DNA from 2 places in the Nocardia sp. NPDC004718 genome. Region 1 is predicted to be linked to the other one. Evidence: riboswitches for the same ligand, from Rfam matches in the RefSeq annotation. Region 1 holds a riboswitch; the other holds the start of a gene.
The links. Region 1 has a riboswitch for S-adenosylmethionine ahead of ACWEH3_RS08955 (aminotransferase class V-fold PLP-dependent enzyme). Riboswitches for the same ligand answer to the same signal wherever they lie in the genome.

Region 1 (5,044 bases):
GTGCTGCTGCAACGTCACGTGGGCCGCGACACTGGCCGACGCTCGCCCCTATTCCGATCGGGACGCGCTGCTGAGCAAGGCCGATGTCGAACTGCTCGCGCTGTCTCAGCGGGACGTCGACCGCGCCTTCGAAGGGGTTGCGCACGAACCGGTCTCGGCGCGAGATGTGACCGAACTCGCGCGGATAACCCGTGGGCGGATCGCCGGGATGCTCGGCCCGGCCGAGGGCTATCCGGAATACTGAGCCGACCGCGTGACTTCCCCGGCGTCCCGACCGCAATCGCTCTACCCTGGTGGGATGCGCAGGTCGTCATTGCCACCGGTCGCCTGCCGAGTCGCGGACACCCTCATCTCCCGGGGCCATCACGGTCTCATCGTGGCCCAGCCGGAGCCCACCCACACCGCCGACGACGCCGCGCGGGCGCTCGGCGTCGACGTGGGGGCGATCACGAAGTCACTGGTGTTCCTGCTCGACGACGACCCGGTGTTGCTGCTGGTCTCGGGCGCGCATCAGGTCGACCTGGCGAAGACCGGCGCGCGTCTGGAAGGGACGCTGACCCGCGCCCCCGCCGACATGGTGCGCCAGGTGACCGGTCAGCCCATCGGCGGCGTCGCACCGGTCGGCCACCCGACCAACCTGCCCACTTGGGTCGACAACGCGCTGGCGCACCATCGGGAGGTATGGGCGGCGGGCGGGCATCCGAACACCATTTTCCGCACGTCGTTCCCGGAGCTGCTGCGAATCACCGCGGGTCTTCCGATCGACGTCGACTGACCGGCGCCGACGTCGCGAGATCGTGCCGGACGCCGCGAAACTTCGATACTCGACATCCGCCCGGTCCAATGACAACCGGGTCGCGCTCGACATGTGCCACCGCCGCGGGCCGCGAGAGCCGCGTAGTTTCGTGTTGTGACCGAAGCACCACGGCCCGAGACGGAACTACAGGTTCCGGACGATCTGAGCGGCATCACCGCGGAGCAATATCGTGCGTCGATGCGCCACTATCCGGCCGGCGTCACCGTTGTCACGCTGCGTTCGCCGCAAGGGCCGGTCGGCTTCACCGCGACTTCCTTCGCCTCGCTGTCGCTGGACCCGCCGCTGGTGTCGTTCAACATCGCGCACACCTCCTCCAGCCTGTCCGGCATGCTGGACGCCGAGTCCGTCGTCATCCATTTCCTGGGCGAACACCAGCAGCACCTGGCCCACCGGTTCTCCCGAACGGCGGAGGAGCGTTTCACCGACCGATCTCTGTGGACCGCCCTCGACACCGGCGAACCCGTCCTGCACGGCACCCCCATCTGGCTACGCGCCACCGTGCACCAACTGATCCCCATCGGCGACCACACCTTCGTCGTCGGGTTGGTCACCCGGGTACACGACAACACCGACGAGAAGCCCTCCGCCGCACCGCTGCTGTACTACAACGGCCGCTACTACCGGCCGACCGCCCTCGGCGACTGACCCGAGTTCGCTACGCCACCCTCGGCCGCACCTGCACCACCAACTCGGCGTCGAGCGCACGGGCCAGCCGCTCCAGCACAGGAAGGCTGGGCACCGTCCCACCCGCCTCGAACCTGGCGACCGCGGACTGGGTCATACCTGCGGCATCGGCCAGCCCGGTCTGACTCCAGCCCCGCTCCTCGCGCATCCGCCGAATTGTCCGCCCCAGTTCATAAGCCAACCGAGCCGCTTCATAAGCCTCCGCGGCGCCGGGTTCCTTCATCCGGCGGGTCCTGATTTCCGCCCAATCACCACGCTCAGCCATTGATCTCATCCTCCTCGGCCGTATGCCGCTCCGCGATGCAGCGGTCGAGCGCTCGTCGCCCATAGCATCAATGCTATATCGCCTGGGATCCTTAGTGCCCTTTTCGACGAGATCGAGGAACAAGCGTCGTTTCAGCCCACGAGGCAGGGAGCCGCGCCGGTGGGGGCGGTGGAGGTGAAGGGGCGCGTTTCCGGGGTGGGGTTCCATACGCCGTTCTCGGCGGCGTAGTTCCAGGTGGGGCCCGTCGCCACGAGGGTGGCGATGGCATCGATCAGGCGGTCCACGTCGGCGGAGGTGGTGCCGAGGCCGATGCTCGCGCGCAGTGCGCCGTCCAAGCCGAGACGGGTGAGCAGCGGGTGGGCGCAGAAGCGTCCGTCGCGGACGCCGATACCGTGTTCGGCGGAAAGATAGGCGGCGACCTGGCCGGGGGCGAAATCGTCCAGAGTGAACGCGACGATGCCGACGGAGTCGGGGCTGTCGGTCCAGATGCGCAACAGCCGAACGCCAGGAATCTCGGCCAAGCCGTCGCGGAGACGGTCGGCGAGCTGATGTTCGTGCGCGGCAAGGGTTTCGGCGTCGATGACACAGAGCGCGTCACAGGCGGCGGCCAGCGCGGCGGCGCCGAGCACGTTCGGCGACCCGGCTTCGTGCCGCTGCGGAGCGGGCGCCCACTCGGCCGCGTCGGTACTCACCTCACGCACCGCGCCCCCGCCGGCGAGGTAGGGCCGCGCCGCGTCGAGCCAATCCCGTCTGCCCACCAGCACACCCGCGCCGAACGGCGCGTACAGCTTGTGGCCGGAGAACGCCAGGTAGTCGATCTCACTGGCGCGCAGGCTGATTCGACGATGCGGGGCCAGCTGGGCCGCGTCGACCAGGATTCGGGCGCCGCACTGGTGCGCGACGGTGGCCAGCCGCTCCAGCGGAAGCACCTCGCCGGTCACATTCGACGCACCGGTCACCGCGAGCAGTGCGGCGGGCCTGCTGCACAGTTCGGCGACCAGCCTGCCGATGGTCTCCTCCACCGTGTCGGCGGCCTGCACGACCCGCCTGCCCCGCCTGGTCCAGGGCAGGAAGTTGGCGTGGTGCTCGATGTCGAGCACCACGGTGTCGCCGGGCACGCAGGACGCGAGCAGGTTCAGCGAGTCGGTGGTGTTGCGGGTGAACACCACCACTTGATCGTCGGCGGCGTCGAGGAACCGGGAGACCGACCCGCGGGCGGCCTCGTAGCACTCGGTGGAGATCCGGGAGGCGTAGCCCGCGCCGCGATGCACGCTCGCGTAGTACGGCAGCAACTGCTGTACCCGGTCGGTGACCTGCGTCAACGCCGGCGCGCTCGCCGCGTAGTCGAAGTTGGCGTAGGTGGCCGTTCCGCCTTGCACCAGCGGAACGAGCAATTCGTCGCCGGAGACCCGGGCGAGAGCGGCACAGGTGTTGTCGACAGTGGTAGTCATCACGTGAATCCCGTCGGCTAAGGGACCCGCAATCGAATGATTCGTCGAGTCCGCGCTTGCCGCGCCCGGTCGGGCGGCGGCCGGGTCGTCACCCGGAGCACCCCACCGCGGAGGAGGGTTGCCGGCCAGCAAGCCGGGGCTTCGCGCTGGCACTCATGACCTGACCCGAGGGTGGCAGAAGCGCCCCGGCGCTGTCAACCACGTTCGACCCCGAGTCCCAGGAGCACCGCGTGGAGATAACCACCAGGCGTGAGCCTTTACAAGCATCCCGACGACCGCCCGCGAGCCGCTGCCTCGACATCCCACGCGCCCCTCGGCAACTGACGCCTTCGACCGCGCTCCGAGGCGGCGGACCGGTCGCCGGCGCCACGAGCCTCCACGCCGCACGTGCCCATCCCGAGGTCCGCACCGCTTCGATGAGCGGAATCACACCCGCACACGAGCGATCTCCCGGCGAACCCGAGGGACGGCGGACCGACCAGCGATCGGCCTGTCGCGGCGGCGAATATCGATCCCACCTGCAACAACGCGCACAGCGCCCGCCGATCCGGCGCCCGCTGCGGTGAACAACGAACGACGACAACCCCGGGTACCGTGGACAACTGGCCATCGTGGCGTTTGCCCTTTGGTAACCCAGCTATGACACAACAACGGGAAAGTGTGAGGCGAGTCGATGGGAGGTGCGCAGAGCACCATGCTCGAGACAGACGTCGACGCGCCCGCGGGCCCGTTGTCGCGTGGTGACCGCGCGCCGGAAGCCAGGACACTGGTCGACATCCTGACCGCGACGGCGCTCGCCCACCCCGACGCCCCTGCCATCGATGACGGCCGAGTAGTGCTCTCCTACCTGGAGCTGGTCGTCGAGATCGAGAAGACCATGGCCCGTCTCGCCACCGCTGGTGTGCGACCGGGCGACCGGGTCGGCGTACGCATACCGTCGGGCACCCGTGAGCTCTACGTGACCATCCTCGCCGTCCTGTACTCCGGCGCGGCCTACGTGCCGGTCGACGCAGACGACCCGGACGAGCGCGCCCAACTGGTCTTCGGCGAGGCGCAGGTCACCGCGATCGTGACCGCGGCGGGCATCGAGACCACCGCCGCGGGCATCCGCGCGGCGGAAGAGCAGCGCGAGGAAGGCTGGTCGACGCTGCCGACTCCCCGCGACGACGCTTGGATCATCTTCACCTCGGGTTCCACCGGCACGCCGAAAGGCGTTGCCGTCACCCACCGCAACGCGGCCGCCTTCGTCGACGCGGAAGCCGACCTGTTCCTTCCGGACGCCCCGATCGGTCCGAGTGACCGTGTGCTCGCCGGATTGTCGGTCGCCTTCGACGCGTCCTGCGAGGAGATGTGGCTGGCCTGGCGCAACGGCGCCTGCTTGGTGCCCGCTCCGCGTGAACTGGTGCGCACCGGCGCCGATCTCGGTCCCTGGCTGGTGCGGCGGCGGATCACCGTGGTCTCGACCGTCCCGACCCTGGCGGCGACCTGGCCGGTCGAGGCGCTGGAGGCGGTGCGCCTGCTCATCTTCGGCGGCGAGGCCGTCCCGCCGGAACTCGCCGAGCGTGTCGCCGGAAACGGTGATGTGGCGCGCGAGGTGTGGAACACCTACGGTCCCACCGAAGCCACGGTCGTCGCCTGCGCCGCGCGGCTGGACGGTCAGTGGCCGATCCGAATCGGATTGCCGCTCAACGGCTGGGATCTGGTCGTCGTCGATGCGGCGGGTAACCCGGTGGCCGAGGGGGAATCCGGCGAACTGGTGATCGGCGGCGTCGGGCTGGCCCGCTACCTCGACCCGGCCAAGGACGCCGAGAAGTACGCGCCGCTGGC
Region 2 (5,044 bases), on a different contig from region 1:
CCACGGCCGCGGCAGTGCTTTGGCCTCGCGCAGCGGCGGACGGAAGCGCCCCGACCAGGTCACGTTGTCACCGGCCCACAGGGCGCGGAACAGTTCGTAGCCTTCGCGATTGCGGTCCCACTGGTCGTCGGGCGTGACGTGGTACAGCTGCGCCTGTGCGGCGCCGTTGCCCTTGCCGATGATCAGCTCGAGCCGCCCGCCGGACAGGTTGTCCAGCGTGGAGTAATCCTCGAAGGCGCGCACCGGGTCGAGCAGGCTCAGCGTGGTCACCGCGGTGAACAGCGTGATCCGCGAGGTGAGGGCGGCCAGGTGGGACAGGATGACCGGCGGCGCGGCGGACAGGAACGGATCCTCGTGCCGCTCGCCGACGGCGAACCCGTCGTAACCCAGTTCCTCGGCCAGCCGCGCCTGGCCGACGACGTCGCGCAGGCGTTCCCGGGTGCCGGGCAGGCGGCCGGTCCGCGGATCGGGTACCCGGGTGACCAAGGTGAACAGCAGGAACTTCACGCGATCGCTCCCAGCGCGGGCAGCTGCTTCTCGAAGGGATGCGGCCCGATCTGTTCCGCGGGCAGAGCCGGGTCGTAGAGCGCGCGGTAATCGGCGGCGAGATAGAGGGCGACCGCTTCGGGCTGACGCGGTCCGGTGGTCAGGTAGATCCGCCGGTAGCCGCGGCGCGCGATCTCGGCTTCCAGCCGCTCGAGTACGAACAGTCCGAGCCCTTGCCTGCGGTGCTCCCGCGAGGTCCAGATCCGCTTCAGCTCCGCGGTGTGCGCGTCGTAGCGCTGGAACGCACCGCCCGCCACCACTTCTCCGTCGCGGGTGACGACCAGCAGCGCGCCGTGCGGCGGCGCGAACGCGGTGGCCGGGTGCTCGCGCAACGAGACGTGCACCTCGCCGGGCGTGCGACCGTAGCGGCTGCTGTACTCGAGGGCGAGTTCGGCCAGCAGGGGCGCGGCCAGGGGGTCGTCCTGGGCGACCCGGTGCACGCGCAGTGTCGGGGTCGAGAGCGGTTGTGTCATCGGCTCAGCGCTTCTTCGGCAGGCCGGGCGGGTGCCGCCGTGCGCCAGATCGCGGACCGATCACGTCGAGCACTTCGCCGACCAGTTCCGGGTCCAGCGCGGAGGTGGGCTCGTCGAACAGGATCACGCGGGGGCGCAGCGCCAGCGCGCGAGCGATCGCCACCCGCTGCTGCTGCCCGCCCGACAGCCTGCGCGGATACGCGTCCGCCAGGTGTCCGATGCCGACCCGATCCAGCAGCAGGCGTGCCGTGCACGAACTGGGCGAGCAGGATCAGCGCGGCGGCACTGATCACCCAGCGCCAGGGATGCCGGGTCTTCGCGACGGTCGGCGTCGCGCCGGTCTCGGCGGGGGCCGGTGTTCCGGTCGGGTCCGGTTCGGTCGGCGCGGCGGCCTCGGGGGCGGCGTCCGGCGCGGTGGACGTGCTCATGACGGGTCCTCGATGATCACTTCGGTTCCTCCATCGGTCCCGGCGGAAGCACCCGCACCCGGTGACCGGGGGGTTGCTGCGACGTCGACGAGCCAGGTCTCTCGGTCGCTCTGGATGGTTGGCGCCGACCCCCTGTCAACGGATGTCAGGGGCGAGCCGAATCATGATGCCCAGCAAGGGAAGCCTGGAACAAGAGAAGTAATCACCGTGAGCGTAGATCTTGTCGACGCCGATTCATCGGATCTTTTTAGTAACCGGGCGTGCGCTGCTCTGCCGAGGGCGAGGTGAGTTTCCGCGCTTCGCCGATCCCGGGCGCGTGGCGCCGGACTGGGATGGTCCGATGCAGCATACGGCTATCGCCGACGCTGGGGAACGCCGGTGGGCTACGCGGAGGTCCGTTCCGGGCAAACAGGACTCGCCACGAAATTGCTGTGTGCAATCCCGGCTGCTGATTGCGTTTGCCGGAGTACTGTCCCCCTCGATCGTTCCGCCGATGAGGAGGTTTCGTGAACATATTGCGCCGTCTGACCCAGTTGTCCGCTGTCGCGACCAGTTCGATCGCCTTCGTGCTCGCCGGGCCGGGGGCCGCGTTCGCGGCTCCGGATGCCACGATTCCCGCGTTCCCCGAGGACTCCGTGCCGATCGCCGCCCCCGGTGACCTGTTCGGCGCGTATCAAGCCGCGCTCGACGCGTTGCGCGCGCTCGGTATCCAGCCGTTCGCGTACCCGAGCGCGTCGGCGTTCTGCCTCGACAACACCACGGCCGGTCTGGCGCCCGCCGTGGCAGGCGCCATTCCAGGGCCGTGGCCGAAGACCACAGTCCAGATTCCCGGCCAGGACCTCAGCGCCGTCAAGGCCGGGCAGGCCATGTTCACCTTCGTGCCCTACGGGCTCGGCCCGGACGGCCCGAATACCGCGGGAATGCAGGTGAGCTGGCTGAATTTGAATACCGGCCGCAGCGGCACGGCCGCCATGGGGCCGCTGCCGGAGGTCGCGCGTTCGATGGTTCCCGCGGCCGTTCCGCCGGACCAGCGGCCCGCGGCCGAGCAGGCGATCCGGGACTTCCTCGTCGCGTCCCTCCCGATGGGCGGGGTGCGCGCGGTCCCGGTGGACACCGGGAAGGGCACCGTGCTCGCCGCGATGTTCGGCACGGTGCAGAACGGCGCCAAGTCCTGCTTCTTCCTGCCGACGGTGGGAATCACCCCGGTGCCATGAGATTTCCGTCACCGCGGCACGGTCGCTCAGGGCAGCGGCCGACCTTTCCAGCGCGCCGTGCCGCGGCGACGGGCCAGGTGTGACCGCACCCACAGCAGCAGATACACCGCCACCGATACCGGATGCGCGACGGCGGCAGACAGGTCCGAAGGTTTCAGTGGGCCGCCGGTTTCGGTCGAGCGGGCCAGCAGTCGCCCGGCGACGGCGGCGAGCCAGCCGATCAGGCCCGCCCGGCGGTGCGCCCCGCGGCCGAACACCGCCACTGCGGGCGGCACCCAATAGGCAAGGGCGGCAACCAGTCCCACCGCCGCTCCACCCCTTATCGTGCCGTCGTAGGCCGACCAGAGCCAGCGGGAGTAGCCCGCGTCCAATTCCGCGGCGTCGCGATACATCCTGGTGCGGGCCAGCGGTCCCGCGGCCACCAGAACCGTGGAGTGACCGGCTCGCCGCAGCGTACGGGCGATGTCGAGGTCCTCGGTGACGCTTCCGGCCACCGCCGTGTGGCCGCCCACCGACCGGTACGCGACGTTGTCGAACACGAGGAACTGCCCGCACGCCACCGCCGTGGCGGGTCGAAGGCTCCGGTCGGCCGCGGTGACCGGCAGCGTCGAGGCCCACGACCAGCACAGCAGGGGCTGCACCAGCGCCTCCGCCACCGAGCCTGCCACTTGCAGGGGCCAGGGGGAGACCAACGCGGCGCGTCGTGCGCGCAGCGCGCCGACCGCCGCCGCGAGCGCCGTCGGGGCCAGTCGCACGTCGGCGTCCAAGAAGATCAGCACCGGCGTCGACACCTCCTCGGCCAGCCGGACGCAGGCGGCGGCTTTTCCGGTCCAGCCGGGGACCGGGTCGGACTCGCTGTGCAGCAGCGTGAAACGCGGGTCGTCGTCGATCGCCGCGCGGGCCGCGGCGCCGGTGTCGTCGGTGGACGCGTCGTCGAGGATGCGTACCGCCATGCGCGGCACGCCCACCTGGGCGCGCAGGTCGCCGATCAGCTCGGGTAGCCGGTCGGCCTCGTCGCGCGCCGGGATACAGACGGTGACCGGTTCGATCACCGTCGTCGGGGTGTTCGTCAACCGCCGCACGGTGATCCGGTTGTAGAGCGCGATGCCCGCGCCGAGCGCGGCGACCGCGGCGGCGAAGGAAGGCAGGGTCGAGTTCGCGCGCAACGTCTTCGGCAGGTCGGCACTCACCATGTGGGCCACGCTATCGCGGCACACCGACCTGTCGCTCAGCGATTCTGCGTCACCGAGCGCCACCAGCGGCTGAGAGAGAAGCCGACCTCCGGCGCGCCGGGCGCGGCGGGGTTGCGGTCCATGTACGCCATGGCCGCGACGATGGCGGCCACCGCGAGCGTGATGCCGCCCGCGATGCCGGCCCAGCCCGCGAACGAGCGGGTGTTCGGGTCGGCGTAACTGACCTCGGCGCGCAATGTGGAGACATCACCGGGCGGCAGCTTCCAGGAGACGACGTTGTCGCCCTCCCGGCTGCCGTTGGTCTTGGCGACGCGTGCCGGGAACGCGATGGTGAACTGCACGTCCGAGCCGTGCGGCGGCACCGATTTCAGATCGACCCGCCCGCTCAGGCTGACCAGATCGCCGGTGCGCTGGAATTGCAACTGGAACATGCCCTGGGTCTGCTCGGACAGCCCGCCGAGCTGCTGCACCTCGCCGAACGACAGATCCTCGAAGAAGACCTGGCTGCCCGTATATCCGTCCTGGGCGTACGGCTCCACCCGCACCTTGGCGGCCAGCGTCTCGGGCGCCTTCAGCTGCGGACCCTTGTCCCCGGGGTCGGCGGGCACCACGGCGGCGACGATCCGTCCGGACACCCGGTCGTTGGACGAGACCCCCATCGAAACCTGGACCCGCAGGCACGCTGCGAGCATCGGTACCAGCATCGCCGCGAGCAGGACGACCGAAGCGGCACGCAGGGCACGGCGTGGGACCCGCCGCGGCGGACGATCCAAGGTTTCGAGCTTCGTGGTGACGGGACTCGGCTGCACGGGTGACATCGTGCCAGGCCGTCCGCCCGGAATGAAACGCGCCACTCATCGCGCGCGTCGGCGCGCCGAGTGCGAGGAATCACCCCGGGTCAGCGGCGCGCGCGAGCCAGGACGACGAGCAGGGGAACACCGAGCACACCCATACCGGCGAAACCGTATCCGGCCGACGGCAGGAGACCGAGGAACACCGCGTGGGCCAGCGCCGACCCCAGCCAGGTCCACAGGAAAAAGGCCACCGGTACGGCGACCACGATCGCGCGGCCACCCGGTCGCGGGACCCGTACGGGATCCGGAGCCGCTCGCTCCCAGAGCGCCAGCAAGCAGCCCATCACGAGCGCGACCGCGAACCAACCCAGGTAGTTGGTCACCGGAATCAGGTCC

Region 2: it holds a riboswitch for S-adenosylmethionine, as region 1 does, so the genes downstream of both, ACWEH3_RS29970 (ATP-binding cassette domain-containing protein) here and ACWEH3_RS08955 (aminotransferase class V-fold PLP-dependent enzyme) in region 1, are expected to answer to the same signal.

What each region holds. Positions count from the first base shown of each region.
Region 1 covers NZ_JBSGCA010000008.1:128,404-133,447, forward strand. The annotation lists gene ACWEH3_RS08935 (2-oxo-4-hydroxy-4-carboxy-5-ureidoimidazoline decarboxylase) at 1-244, shown strand, start outside; gene ACWEH3_RS08940 (YbaK/EbsC family protein) at 299-775, shown strand; gene ACWEH3_RS08945 (flavin reductase family protein) at 911-1,462, shown strand; gene ACWEH3_RS08950 (helix-turn-helix domain-containing protein) at 1,473-1,973, opposite strand; gene ACWEH3_RS08955 (aminotransferase class V-fold PLP-dependent enzyme) at 1,898-3,217, opposite strand; SAM riboswitch class IV at 3,265-3,378, opposite strand; gene ACWEH3_RS08960 (Pls/PosA family non-ribosomal peptide synthetase) at 3,912-5,044, shown strand, end outside.
Region 2 covers NZ_JBSGCA010000055.1:4,151-9,194, reverse strand. The annotation lists gene ACWEH3_RS29980 (LLM class flavin-dependent oxidoreductase) at 1-507, opposite strand, end outside; gene ACWEH3_RS29975 (GNAT family N-acetyltransferase) at 504-1,019, opposite strand; partial or broken gene ACWEH3_RS29970 (ATP-binding cassette domain-containing protein) at 1,078-1,266, opposite strand; gene ACWEH3_RS29965 (hypothetical protein) at 1,263-1,463, shown strand; SAM riboswitch class I at 1,475-1,568, opposite strand; gene ACWEH3_RS29960 (hypothetical protein) at 1,954-2,661, shown strand; gene ACWEH3_RS29955 (glycosyltransferase) at 2,688-3,854, opposite strand; gene ACWEH3_RS29950 (LppM family (lipo)protein) at 3,890-4,672, opposite strand; gene ACWEH3_RS29945 (carotenoid biosynthesis protein) at 4,753-5,044, opposite strand, start outside.